DNA from 2 places in the Paenibacillus azoreducens genome. Region 2 is predicted to be linked to the other one. Evidence: a T-box and tRNA genes for the amino acid it is inferred to sense, from the RefSeq annotation. Region 2 holds a T-box; the other holds one or more tRNA genes.
The links. A T-box is a leader RNA that pairs with one kind of tRNA and senses whether it is charged. The one in region 2 lies ahead of L6442_RS18445 (glutamine--tRNA ligase/YqeY domain fusion protein), so its partner is inferred to be a tRNA-Gln.
Positions count from the first base shown of each region.

Region 1: it encodes a tRNA-Gln, which carries the amino acid that the T-box ahead of L6442_RS18445 (glutamine--tRNA ligase/YqeY domain fusion protein) is inferred to sense. The anticodon was not compared.

Region 1 is NZ_AP025343.1:6,620,469-6,627,552, reverse strand. It holds rRNA gene L6442_RS29745 (16S ribosomal RNA) at 1-771, shown strand, start outside; rRNA gene rrf (5S ribosomal RNA) at 875-991, shown strand; tRNA gene L6442_RS29735 (tRNA-Ile) at 1,039-1,115, shown strand; tRNA gene L6442_RS29730 (tRNA-Ala) at 1,214-1,289, shown strand; rRNA gene L6442_RS29725 (23S ribosomal RNA) at 1,514-4,442, shown strand; rRNA gene rrf (5S ribosomal RNA) at 4,590-4,706, shown strand; tRNA gene L6442_RS29715 (tRNA-Asn) at 4,712-4,787, shown strand; tRNA gene L6442_RS29710 (tRNA-Thr) at 4,791-4,866, shown strand; tRNA gene L6442_RS29705 (tRNA-Glu) at 4,881-4,955, shown strand; tRNA gene L6442_RS29700 (tRNA-Val) at 5,101-5,176, shown strand; tRNA gene L6442_RS29695 (tRNA-Gln) at 5,226-5,300, shown strand; tRNA gene L6442_RS29690 (tRNA-Lys) at 5,376-5,448, shown strand; gene L6442_RS29685 (GNAT family N-acetyltransferase) at 6,030-6,551, shown strand; tRNA gene L6442_RS29680 (tRNA-Leu) at 6,895-6,978, shown strand; tRNA gene L6442_RS29675 (tRNA-Gly) at 6,984-7,058, shown strand; tRNA gene L6442_RS29670 (tRNA-Arg) at 7,067-7,084, shown strand, end outside.
Region 2 is NZ_AP025343.1:4,183,838-4,190,921, forward strand. It holds gene L6442_RS18440 (elongation factor G) at 1-479, opposite strand, end outside; gene L6442_RS18445 (glutamine--tRNA ligase/YqeY domain fusion protein) at 565-2,244, opposite strand; T-box leader at 2,314-2,635, opposite strand; gene L6442_RS18450 (Na+/H+ antiporter) at 2,727-4,730, opposite strand; gene L6442_RS18455 (hypothetical protein) at 5,009-5,272, opposite strand; gene L6442_RS18460 (GerAB/ArcD/ProY family transporter) at 5,496-6,599, opposite strand; gene L6442_RS18465 (GerAB/ArcD/ProY family transporter) at 6,625-7,084, opposite strand, start outside.

The sequences.
Region 1 (7,084 bases), 2.4 Mb from region 2:
GGAGCAAACAGGATTAGATACCCTGGTAGTCCACGCCGTAAACGATGAATGCTAGGTGTTAGGGGTTTCGATACCCTTGGTGCCGAAGTTAACACATTAAGCATTCCGCCTGGGGAGTACGGTCGCAAGACTGAAACTCAAAGGAATTGACGGGGACCCGCACAAGCAGTGGAGTATGTGGTTTAATTCGAAGCAACGCGAAGAACCTTACCAGGTCTTGACATCCCTCTGACCGGTCTAGAGATAGACCTTTCCTTCGGGACAGAGGAGACAGGTGGTGCATGGTTGTCGTCAGCTCGTGTCGTGAGATGTTGGGTTAAGTCCCGCAACGAGCGCAACCCTTGATTTTAGTTGCCAGCACTTTAAGGTGGGCACTCTAGAATGACTGCCGGTGACAAACCGGAGGAAGGCGGGGATGACGTCAAATCATCATGCCCCTTATGACCTGGGCTACACACGTACTACAATGGCCAGTACAACGGGAAGCGAAGTCGCGAGATGGAGCCAATCCTATCAAAGCTGGTCTCAGTTCGGATTGCAGGCTGCAACTCGCCTGCATGAAGTCGGAATTGCTAGTAATCGCGGATCAGCATGCCGCGGTGAATACGTTCCCGGGTCTTGTACACACCGCCCGTCACACCACGAGAGTTTACAACACCCGAAGTCGGTGAGGTAACCGCAAGGAGCCAGCCGCCGAAGGTGGGGTAGATGATTGGGGTGAAGTCGTAACAAGGTAGCCGTATCGGAAGGTGCGGCTGGATCACCTCCTTTCTATGGAGAATCGTCTTCTGAGGAAGACATTCAAATATGCCGTAAGGCAAAACGATCTCACTCGTTGCTCAGTTTTGAGAGAGCAAACCTCTTTCAAAATGCGTTTGGTGGCGATGGCGGAGGGGTTCCACGCGTACCCATCCCGAACACGACCGTTAAGCCCTCCAGCGCCGATGGTACTTGGACCGAAGGGTCCTGGGAGAGTAGGACGTTGCCAAGCGCATGCCCTTATGGGTTACCATAAGAGCGTACACAAGAAAATAATATGGGCCCTTAGCTCAGTTGGTTAGAGCGCACCCCTGATAAGGGTGAGGTCGGTGGTTCGAGTCCACTAGGGCCCACCATATAAATCCCATAACTAAACTTCTTGCTTTATACGGGGTCTCCGGAAAGTAATCGGGATAAACTTCGTAGCTTGTCGTTACTTTTTGGGGCAAAATATGGGGCCATAGCTCAGCTGGGAGAGCGCCTGCCTTGCAAGCAGGAGGTCAGCGGTTCGATCCCGCTTGGCTCCACCAATGATGATTTACATTTGATCCTTGAAAACTAGATAACGAAACGAATTTGCGTTTTAGAAATATCCTTTTAGCTGCTTGTGTCTTCATTGTAAGACCAAGTAAAAAAAAGTAGCAGCGAAGGTTTTGAGATCAGCGATCCTTTGCGAGCTTGTTTCCACCTTGATTTAATTCAATCGAGAAACAAGCGAACAACAGAGCGATGAGCGCAAAACCGGAGCGAACATGGTTAAGCTACTAAGAGCACACGGAGGATGCCTAGGCGCTAGGAGCCGATGAAGGACGTGGCGAACAACGATACTGCCTCGGGGAGCTGTAAGCAAGCTTTGATCCGGGGATGTCCGAATGGGGAAACCCGGCTGGTGTAATAGCCAGTCACTCACATCTGAATACATAGGGTGTGAAGAGGCATACCAGGGGAACTGAAACATCTAAGTACCCTGAGGAAGAGAAAACAATAGTGATTCCGTCAGTAGCGGCGAGCGAACGCGGATTAGCCTAAACCGGTCAGCTTGCTGGCCGGGGTTGTGGGACGTCTCACATGGAGTTACAAAGGAATTGGTTAGGCGAAGAGGTCTGGAAAGGCCCGGCATAGAAGGTAAAAGCCCTGTAGCCGAAAGTCAGTTCCCTCCGAGACGGATCCCGAGTAGTGCGGGGCACGTGAAACCCCGTATGAATCTGCCAGGACCATCTGGTAAGGCTAAATACTCCCTAGCGACCGATAGTGAAACAGTACCGTGAGGGAAAGGTGAAAAGCACCCCGGAAGGGGAGTGAAATAGAACCTGAAACCGTGTGCTTACAAGAAGTCAGAGCCCGATCTATGGGTGATGGCGTGCCTTTTGTAGAATGAACCGGCGAGTTACGTTCCCGTGCAAGGTTAAGGTGAGAAGCCGTAGCCGCAGCGAAAGCGAGTCTGAATAGGGCGATATAGTACGTGGACGTAGACCCGAAACCGTGTGATCTACCCCTGTCCAGGGTGAAGGTGCGGTAACACGCACTGGAGGCCCGAACCCACGAATGTTGAAAAATTCGGGGATGAGGTGGGGGTAGCGGAGAAATTCCAATCGAACTCGGAGATAGCTGGTTCTCCCCGAAATAGCTTTAGGGCTAGCCTCGGAAAGAAGAGTCGTGGAGGTAGAGCACTGATTGGGTGCGGGGCCCGCAAGGGTTACCAAGCTCAGTCAAACTCCGAATGCCATAGACTTAGTTCCGGGAGTCAGACAGTGAGTGCTAAGATCCATTGTCAAAAGGGAAACAGCCCAGACCATCAGCTAAGGTCCCCAAGTGTGTGTTAAGTGGGAAAGGATGTGGAGTTGCACAGACAACCAGGATGTTGGCTTAGAAGCAGCCACCATTTAAAGAGTGCGTAATAGCTCACTGGTCGAGTGACTCTGCGCCGAAAATGTAACGGGGCTAAACACACCACCGAAGCTATGGCTTGATACGCAAGTATCAGGGGTAGGGGAGCGTTGTATACAGCGTTGAAGGTGTACCGTAAGGAGCGCTGGAGCGTATACAAGTGAGAATGCCGGTATGAGTAACGAAAAGATCAGTGAGAATCTGATCCGCCGAAAGCCCAAGGTTTCCTGAGGAAGGCTCGTCCGCTCAGGGTAAGTCGGGACCTAAGGCGAGGCCGAAAGGCGTAGTCGAAGGACAACAGGTTGAAATTCCTGTACCACCGTAAACCGCTACGAGCGATGGGGTGACGCAGGAGGGTAGTGACGCGAGCTGATGGATGCTCGTCCAAGCAGTGAGGCTGATGTGTAGGCAAATCCGCACATCGATAAGGCTGGGCTGTGACGGGGAGGGAAAATTACAGTACCGAAGGTCATGATCTCACACTGCCAAGAAAAGCCTCTAGCCAGGTGAAGGTGCCCGTACCGCAAACCGACACAGGTAGGCGAGAAGAGAATTCTAAGGCGCGCGGAAGAACTCTCGTTAAGGAACTCGGCAAAATGACCCCGTAACTTCGGGAGAAGGGGTGCCCCGGTAGTGTGAATAGCACGAGGGGGCCGCAGTGAAAAGGCCCAAGCGACTGTTTAGCAAAAACACAGGTCTGTGCGAAGCCGTAAGGCGAAGTATACGGGCTGACGCCTGCCCGGTGCTGGAAGGTTAAGGGGAGCGGTTAGGAGCAATCCGAAGCTGTGAACCGAAGCCCCAGTAAACGGCGGCCGTAACTATAACGGTCCTAAGGTAGCGAAATTCCTTGTCAGGTAAATTCTGACCCGCACGAATGGCGTAACGACTTGGGCGCTGTCTCAACGAGAGATCCGGTGAAATTTTAATACCTGTGAAGATGCAGGTTACCCGCGACAAGACGGAAAGACCCCATGGAGCTTTACTGCAGCTTGATATTGGATTTGGGTACGATCTGTACAGGATAGGTGGGAGCCTAAGAAGCCTGAGCGCCAGCTTAGGTGGAGGCGCCGTTGGGATACCACCCTGATCGTATCTAGGTTCTAACCTGGTACCGTAATCCGGTGCGGGGACAGTGTCAGGTGGGCAGTTTGACTGGGGCGGTCGCCTCCTAAAGAGTAACGGAGGCGCCCCAAGGTTCCCTCAGAATGGTTGGAAATCATTCGAAGAGTGCAAAGGCAGAAGGGAGCTTGACTGCGAGACCTACAAGTCGAGCAGGGACGAAAGTCGGGCTTAGTGATCCGGTGGTACCGCATGGAAGGGCCATCGCTCAACGGATAAAAGCTACCCTGGGGATAACAGGCTTATCTCCCCCAAGAGTCCACATCGACGGGGAGGTTTGGCACCTCGATGTCGGCTCATCGCATCCTGGGGCTGAAGTAGGTCCCAAGGGTTGGGCTGTTCGCCCATTAAAGCGGTACGCGAGCTGGGTTCAGAACGTCGTGAGACAGTTCGGTCCCTATCTGTCGTGGGCGTAGGAAATTTGAGAGGAGCTGTCCTTAGTACGAGAGGACCGGGATGGACGTACCGCTGGTGCACCAGTTGTTCCGCCAGGAGCATGGCTGGGTAGCTACGTACGGAAGGGATAAGCGCTGAAAGCATCTAAGCGTGAAGCCCCCCTCAAGATGAGATTTCCCAACTAGTAAGACCCCTTGAAGACGACGAGGTAGATAGGTTGGAGGTGGAAGTGCAGCAATGCATGGAGCTGACCAATACTAATCGGTCGAGGGCTTATCCTAAATTACCCCAAAAAGTGAAGCGTATGCTTCGCGGATGATTCCGATTACTTTTTGAGGGACCCGGGATTTAAAACCGGGAAATGCTACGGAGAATTAAAACGCAAAACGTTTCGTATCTAGTTTTCAGGTGATCAAACACTTGAATCGTTTGGTGGCGATGGCGGAGGGGTTCCACGCGTACCCATCCCGAACACGACCGTTAAGCCCTCCAGCGCCGATGGTACTTGGACCGAAGGGTCCTGGGAGAGTAGGACGCCGCCAAGCATTATTCCCTGATAGCTCAGTTGGTAGAGCACTCGACTGTTAATCGAGTTGTCACAGGTTCGAGTCCTGTTCGGGGAGCCATTTGCTCTCATAGCTCAGTAGGTAGAGTGCATCCATGGTAAGGATGAGGTCACCGGTTCGATCCCGGTTGAGAGCTCCATTTTCTTTTTATAGGGCCCGTTGGTCAAGGGGTTAAGACACCTCCCTTTCACGGAGGTAACAGGGGTTCGAATCCCCTACGGGTCACCATTTTAATTTAGCTTCGATAGGGATGAGAACCCAAAAGGGTTCGTCGAAGCATCGACTTCGATAGCACTGCATCGCAGTCTCGAACGAAGTGAGAGTATCCCCTACGGGTCACCATTTTAATTTGCTTATTATACATAAGTTATACGGAGGCTTAGCTCAGCTGGGAGAGCATCTGCCTTACAAGCAGAGGGTCGGGGGTTCGATCCCCTCAGCCTCCACCATTATTTTGAATCATTTGTCCTTGCAATGGACAAGCTAAAACTAATATATTGGGGATTAGCCAAGCGGTAAGGCAACGGACTTTGACTCCGTCATGCATAGGTTCGAATCCTATATCCCCAGCCATTTTTCACCTCAAAAAGTGAAGCAAATGCTTCGTAAGGAAATCCGAATGCTCTTCGGGGAACCTGGTGAATATTTGAGCCATTAGCTCAGTTGGTAGAGCACCTGACTTTTAATCAGGGTGTCGAAGGTTCGAGTCCTTCATGGCTCACTCTTTATTCTTTAACATCTCAAGCTATCTATTTTACAATAGATGGTTTTTGTTTTTTTTACCCCTGTAATCATTTATAGAATTAATGATTACAGGGGTTTTATGTCATTGCTGGCTTGGCTGATTTTTGTCAAAGTACAAATCAAGGTACCTCGTAAGGACTACATATGTTTACATCATGACTAATAATGGGTGGGAGAACTATTCATTATTCCACCGCCTACAGAGTTGCAAATAGTACGCAGCGTGTAGGTGTAAAGATTGCAGGACCTGCTCAGGAGCAATGTCTAAACCTGACCCTAAGCAATTTTAAGGCTTGTAAAAGGGTTTATGTAGCCAGGGTAAGTATAACCTTACAAACCCATCAGGAAGCCTTATACGAGCCTGTAGAGTGTTTGAATAGACCTTTTAAACAAAAGGAAGAGGAAAGCTTCTTTTCGAGCTTGAAGGGACGTGTAGAAGCCATGATTGCTGTCATCTGAGCGAATCAAATGTTCTTTGTGCGACTTATGGATATATGGATACGGATAATGGTAGAACGTTAGATGGTACCATCGCTAATACAATAGAGGGAGATTTGTATGATAGTTAAAATGACACATTCCAATATGAATGATTTTAACAAACCAAACGAGGGTTTCATCGTGATAGGGCGGATTATACCTAGGTATGTAGACGACAATTGGACATATACAGAGGAGATCTTTTCTGAACCGTATTTCAAGCAATATGAAAATGATGAAATCGACATAAGTTATGTTGAAGAAGATGGGAAGGCTGTTTTTTTATATTACGATGAAAATCACTGCGTAGGACAAATTAGAATTTGCTCCAATTGGAATGGATATGCTCTTATTGAGGATATTGCTGTTGCCAAAGAGTGGAGACAAAAAGGTATTGGATCAGCATTGATGGAAAAAGCGGTTGATTGGGCAAAGCAGAATAAATTTATTGGTCTTATGCTTGAAACACAAGATGTTAATGTTTCAGCTTGCCGTTTTTATGTAAAAAACAGTTTTATAATCGGTGCAGTTGATAATATGCTATATTCAAACTTTCCTACAGCCAATGAAAAAGCGATTTTTTGGTATTACAAGTTTTAGTGTCTTATTACGTAAATGATAAAGAAACGCTTGCTTATTTCCGCTTGTCATTTCCAAATGCTTAATTCAACCAATTCATTGCAAGATACGTCGAGAGACCGATCGTTATCATTCAACTCCACACCGCTTGCTGGTAGCAGCGCTAAAAGCCTAACATAGTGTGATTTATTCGCTCTGGGAGATAGGGAAGAACTTTTTTTAAAAAAATTATTGAATATGCTTGACTCCTGATGCCTAAGTATGATAAGATAATTCTTGTCGCTAACAAGATAAGGTGAGCATGAAATGAACCAATCATGTTAGCACACCAGGAAGTCTGAAGGAATTGATCCTTCTGTAATGTGCGCGTGTGGCGGAATTGGCAGACGCACTAGACTTAGGATCTAGCGTCTTTGACGTGGGGGTTCAAGTCCCTCCACGCGCACCATCTTCGCGGACGTGGCTCAGCGGTAGAGCATCGCCTTGCCAAGGCGAGGGTCGCGGGTTCGATTCCCGTCGTCCGCTCCATTATAGATGCGCCCTTAGCTCAGCTG
Region 2 (7,084 bases):
GATCCAGTAATAAGTAAAGCATCCTTAGTCAGCTGCTGATGAATCTGGGTGAGTACGGCTGAAGCGTCGGCCCCTTCACGGTCCATTTTATTGATAAAAAACAAAACGGGTATTTGGTATTTCTCCAGCAGCTGCCACACCGTCTCGGTATGCCCTTCGACTCCTTCAACACTGCTGATGATGATGACAGCATAATCCATCGCCTGCACGGCACGCTCCATCTCCGCAGAGAAATCCACATGCCCCGGGGTATCGATCAAATAATAGCTGGAGTCTCCGTAAGACATTACCGCTTGATCCGCAAAAATCGTGATGCCTCGTTTCTTTTCCAGCTCATGGCTATCCAGGAAAGCATCCTGATGATCGACTCTTCCCCGGCTTCGAATGCTGTTCGTATGATAAAGCAGCTGCTCGGCGAATGTCGTTTTTCCGGCATCCACATGAGCAAGCAGCCCTATGGTTTTCTTAATGCCCCCCATGAAGTTATCACATCCGTTAGTTATGAATTCTTGATTCCATTCCTTCATGAGTATATCAGAAAAGTTTGTTGATATATTGCCGTTGTCATGATTTCTTTTTCCATGAATCCTTTAACGAAACGATCCGGTTGAATACCCCTTTGGCTCCGTCCGAATGTTTGGAATCCAGGCAAAAATAACCGTGTCTGATGAATTGATAGGTCGTCCCAAGAATTGCATCTTGCAGAATCGGCTCCAATATGGCCCGCTCCAACTTGATCCGTGAATCCGGATTTACGATGGCATCCCAATCATTCTCCGATTCCATAATCGAAGCATCTTCTTTTAACAGTTTGTCGTACAAATGGATCTCTGCGGGAATTCCGTGTCTGGCCGACACCCAATGAATGGTGGATTTCACCTTTCTCGCATTGAATCCCGTGCCGCTTTTGGTTTGCGGATCGTATGTGCAATGCAGCTCGGTCGTTTTTCCCGTTATCGGGTCTTTCACCACATGTTCGCATTTCAGGAAGTAAGCGCCCTTCAGCCTAACCTCCTTGCCTGGCGACAAACGGTGAAAACCCGGAACCGGATTCTCCATAAAATCTTCCCTTTCAATAAACAGCTCTCTGGAAAAAGGCACCTCCCTGCTTCCTAGCGTATCGTTATTTTCGTTATTTTTAAGGCTTAGCATTTCGGTTTGGTCCTCCGGATAATTTGTAATAATCACCTTTAGCGGGTCCAGTACAGCCATAACGTTGACGGCCTTTTCCTTCAAATCCTGCCGAATGCAATGATCCAGCATCGCAGAGTCCATCATGCAGTTTTGCCTGAACACACCGATCTCTTCCAAAAAACTTCGTATGCTTTCAGGGGTTACGCCCCTGCGTCTCAATCCTTTTATCGTCGGCAGCCTGGGATCATCCCAACCATCCACATACCCGCCTTCAACCAATTCACGCAAATATCTTTTGCTTGTCACGAAACCGGATATGCTTAGCCGCCCGAATTCTCTTTGCTTCGGAGGTTCTGAAACCCCAAGCTCACTCAGCACCCATTCATACAGCGGACGATGGCCAATGAATTCCGCGGAGCAAAGCGAATGTGTAATGCCTTCGATCCAGTCCTGAATCGGATGGGCAAAATCATACATCGGATAAATACACCATTCGCTTCCGGTGCGGTAATGTTCGGCATGGATAATCCGGTACAACACCGGGTCACGCAAATTCATGTTCGGTGATGACATGTCGATCTTGGCGCGCAGAACCTTAGAGGATGAAGGGAAGATGCCTTCTCTCATTTGCGCGAACAAGTTCAGATTCTCTTGTACGGTCCTGCTCCGGAAAGGGCTCTCCTTGCCCGCTTCGGTTAATGTCCCCCTGTATTCCGTCATTTGTTCGGGAGTCAGATCGCATACATACGCTTTTCCTTTGCGGATCAGCTTCACGGCGGCTTCATAATATTGCTCCGAATAATCCGAGCCAAAATAAACGGGCGGCTTAAATCCCAGCCATTCCACGTCCTCGCGGATCGCTTCCACGTATTTCAAGTCTTCTTTTAAAGGATTCGTGTCATCAAAACGCAGATTGAATGTTCCGTTATACTTTCGTGCTATCGAATTATTGATGTAGATCGCATAAGCGCTTCCGATGTGCAGATAACCATTGGGTTCCGGCGGAAACCGCGTAGCGACAGGCCTGTTATATACGCCATTTTTGACGTCATCCTCAACCACTTTCGTTAAAAAATCAAGAGCCTTTTCCTTCTCCTCTTCCAAATACATGCTTGATCTCCTCCTTCATTTAAATAAGTGCTCCAAAAAACAAAAAAATCCCGCCTCCAAGACCGAAGTCTTGGGGACGAGATTTGGTTCGCGGTGCCACCCCTATTCGCGGATATATCGCTATATTCCGCCTCTTCGGGTACGGCAGTCGCGCTCGGATCGCTCATACCCTAGCTCTGTAACAGGAGCTCCTGTCGCACCATCCCTATAAGCGGTAGTCCAAAAATTCCGCTTTTAATCAGGAAGCGTGTTCGACATTGAACACGCACTTTAAGTTCCGATGCGCCGCTCAGAGGCTTGGTTCAATGAACATGCTCCCGCTCCTTTTCAGCTGCCGGAGCTCTCTGGCGGGGAGTATGATTTCATCTACTCTTCTCTTCAAAGCGTTTACTGTTTGGTAAATATTATCATCAACCATTCCAATTGTAAACCAAGATTATTTTTCCATGGTACCTATTTGCCATCCAGACAGCAACTCCTGTTTAATGCTCCCCTTCCTCGTCATGCACCGTTTGTGTTTCAAATAAATGTCCTTCATGATAATTTACATCCAGCCGAAGATTGTTCGCGAGCGTCCGGCTGATTTCCCCGTTTTCGAACATGATTTGTATTTCATTCCGTTCCGCCTGGATCGCTTTCAGTTCAATCTCCCTGCGTTCAGCGCTCATTTGATCCGCTGCCGGATTTCGATAGCTACCGCTTTGCAGCTGCAGTTCCAACCCGCGGTAATCCGCTAGAATCGCCTGGATCGTATCTTTGTTGTCAGTCGTTTCCAAGCTTTTGACCTGACGGATCGCGGCACGGATCGCTTCCAGCTTAAGCTCTCTATATACGCCCCATTGCGGATGGGAGATATCGATTTTTTTAGCCTTCTTTTTGGATTTCCGCAGCAGCCGCTGCAGTGCCTCCCAACCGAAAACCAACAGCTTCGTCCATTTGTGTTTTGTTGTCAGCAGCATTTCCACTTTGCTGATCGAGCTTAGGAACTTGTCCGCCAGTTTAGGGGAGATGCGTTCCTCCCGTACCCATTTTTCCGCTATTTGCTGTTCGGCTTTTAGAGCTTCCAAGCGGATGTCCACAGCTTCTTTCAATGCATTGCCCATCTCAGCCTTGTTTTTTAGCTTCGCCATTTGCAGCCTGCGGGTGTATGAAGAGATCAGCCTCATCCCTTCCTGGCTGTTCTTGTCATTCATTTCTTCCCGAACCGCATTTAAGCCGGCTTCAAGCACTCTGATACGGGCGTTTCTTTCATTTTCGGCCAATTCCTCGGGATCTGCTTTGGCTTCGCGCGTGAGGATCGGCAGCAGAACACTCGCAATGACCAAGGTTAACAATATTACCCCTGAACAAATGCAGAGAATCAGACTCCTTTCCGGAAACGGACTGTTGTCGGCAAGCGTCATCGGAATGGAAAAAGCAGCGGCGAGCGTTAACGCCCCGCGTACGCCGGACAAAGCCGTTAGAAGCGCTGAGCGGAAATGCCGGTTGGCCGCCCAGACCCATACGAAACGAAGCAGGATCAACACCGCCGTGATGATGAGAACATATCCGATTACCTGCCCGTTATTATATGCGGGGTCCTTCCAAACTTCCGAGATGACCCCCGGTATTTCAAGTCCGAGCAGAATAAAAACAAGTCCGTTCAGACAGAAAAGAATGACCGGCCAAGTGCTGGCTGAAACGATGTGCAGGCGCGCGGAGCCCCTTGTCATCCGATCACGCTCAATGGCATGCGTTACCCCGGCGGCCACAACCGCCAAAATGCCGGAAACGTGAAATTCTTCCGCGACCCAATAAATAATGAACGGCGTCAAAATGATGATCAGCATATGCAGCGTTACGTCTTCCATCCCGAGCCGCCGCAGCCGCAAACGCAACCCGATCGCCATGAAACCTAGCAGCGCCCCCACAACGATCCCGCCGATCGCAATAGCAATGAAACTGCCAATAGCCTTGGGCAATGAAAAATAGCCCGTTACCGTTGCGGCTATCGCAAAATTAAACGCCACCAGCCCGGAAGCATCATTCATCAAAGCTTCGCCTTCAAGCAGGCGCATGATTTTGCCGGGAAGCTTCACTCTCCCGGATAACGAACCGACCGCGACCGCATCCGTAGGCGAAAGAATAGCTGCGAGCGCAAAAGCCGCGGATAACGGAATAGCGGGAATCATCCAGTGAATGAAAGGGCCTGCGAGAAGGACGGTGGCGAAAACAAGGCCAAGAGCAAGTAGCAAAATACTGGAGCGAAGCTGCCATAACTCGTCTCGCGGCGTCATTTTACCGTCATTAAAAAGCAGCGGAGCAATGAACAGGAGCAGGAACAGCTCCGGATCCAGCGGAATATGATGCATTCCCGGCACATAGGTCATAGCCACGCCAAGTGCGATCTGAATGAGCGGAACCGGAATGACCGGCAAGAAATGATTAACGACATTGGATATGCCAATAAGGATCAACAAAACCAGAACCATAAGGAAAATTTCCATTTGCCACTCCGACTCCTTTTCGCAAATACGCTTGCATCATACTTCACTAAACGATTTGGACGAATTTATATTTATTTTGATCGATTTGGAGCCCGTTTATCACTAGGAATCGATAATTATTTACTAGTGATGTCATCCGGCCGCGTTGGCGTTGAAAACCGCTCTAATTTAGAGAATTCTTTAAGATTTGCAGAAAATATAAAAAACCGGCTCTAAAAGAGTCGGTTTGCGATCATGCGCCGCATGAACTTTTTTTCCGCAAAACAAATCAAAGATTCTTAGACTAAGGTGTCCTGCTTCTTATCCCGGCTTTTCTTCATCGCTCCAAACAAGGCAATAACCCCATACATCGGGATCACGAAGTAAAACACAAGAGTCAGATAAAATGCGCCGTTCGTATTCATATTCAGTCCAAACGCTGTAGCCAATCCAATCAGTAAAACGGCATTCATGGAATTAGCGATGAGTACTTCATGTTTTTTCCCAAAAATCAAAACACCGATTAATGCTGCGGTAAACAATATAAGAATCATCGTGGTCATGGATAACCCCTCCTCATTTTCCGATTATTGCTTTATCATACGCTCTAACTTCGAATCAATTCACAATTTAGACACATTTAGGTTATCTCAAAGATATCACATTTAAACAACATTGAAAAGGCTTACATGAAAATAATTTAAAATTTGATTCATTTATAACGACTCAATAAACGCCCGTGCAGCGAGCTAAGAAGCAATCGCTAAAGCTCTCAAAAGCTGCCTTCTACGAATGCTTAGCCTTTCTTCTTTTCCGCCAAGCTGCTGCCGCTAATAAGATGCAGGGAATGACAACCGCATGGGTAATGTCCCAATCCATCCAATATGGAATCAGATGCTTCAAATAATAAATGATATCCGGCGCGCCAAGCTGCGCCATCCCGAACAGCATGATCGCCGCGGGAAAATATAGCACTTTATGATTTCGGAGTCCCGTTAACTGGGCCACGCCCAAAACAAACGAATAATAGCAAATTACGGCTTTATAAAATGAAGACATCAGCCAAGCGATGGCAATCGTGGATTCAATCCGCTGCAGGAAATTGCCGATGTTGATTTTCTGCGCAAGCGTAAACGTGGGATATGTACTGCTGACCGTCAGATTGCTGCCGATCACAAGCCAGGAAACCAATACGATCAAACTCAATATCAATCCCCCTCCGGCTGCAGCAAGCAGAACGTCCCTCCGAAAATGAGGGCTGCGTTTGACAGATGAAATCACCATAAGAAAAATGATAAGCTCGGCAAAAGGGTAAATAGCGCTGAATAACGCTCCATGCAGCACGGGAACCGCTCCGTTTTCCAGAAAAGGCTTCAGGTAATGGCCATTGCTTTGCGGGAGAAGGAAACAAATAAATCCAATCACGAACAAAAGAAAAATAGGCAAAACAACTTCGCTGCTTCTGCCTATGGACTCCAAACCGGCTTGTGCCGCATAAACCATCAGCAGCAAAAAGAGCAGATATATGATAGGAATCGGCGTGTTCATGAAAATTTGCGATGACATAAAGTCCGCGACTTCCCGGATCACATAGGAACATAACATAAAAAAGAAAAACAAGTACCATAAACTCACAAACGTTCCCAACCACTTTCCCAAAACTAGCCTGCTGATTTCAATCAGCGTTTTGTCCGGGTAAAGAAAAGAAACGCGAAGCATTAGCCAAAGAACCAGGACTCCTGCCGGTACGCCGATTAATGAAGCCATCCAGGCATCCTGGCTCGCCATGAAGGATATCGCCGAAGGAAACAGCAATATCATATCTCCAACGCATGCCAAAAAGATCAAAACCGCAAATTGCCTGGTACTGATTCTGCCTTTCTCAAGCATCCTTCCGCCCTCCTTTATGTTCATTTCATTTCAAGGCATCACTTTTAAACCATTTTTTCCTTATCCAATACACAGCCCCAAAAATCAGAGGCACTACCGCCCCGTTAGTCAAATCCCAAAACATCCATGGCATCACCAGCGTTTTCAAATAATAGACTGCGTCCCCGCTAAAGAGAATTGCCATGGCAAAGACCAGCATTCCCCCCGGCAGATATAAAATCCGTTTGCATTTAAGGCGAAATAGCTGCCCTGTGCCCAAAGTAAAAGCATAAAAAAAGACAACCGCCTTGAAAAAGGTGGTGATCAAATAGGCTATGGCCATAATCGCTTCGATCCTTTGGAAAAAATTTCCGATGTTGATTTTTTGGGCGAGAACATACATAGGATAAACGCTGTATGCGGTCAAATCGATCCCGAGCACAAGCAAAGACATCGCCGTCGTCAACGATAACAATGTTCCGGCAGCAATCACGATGAGCAGCACT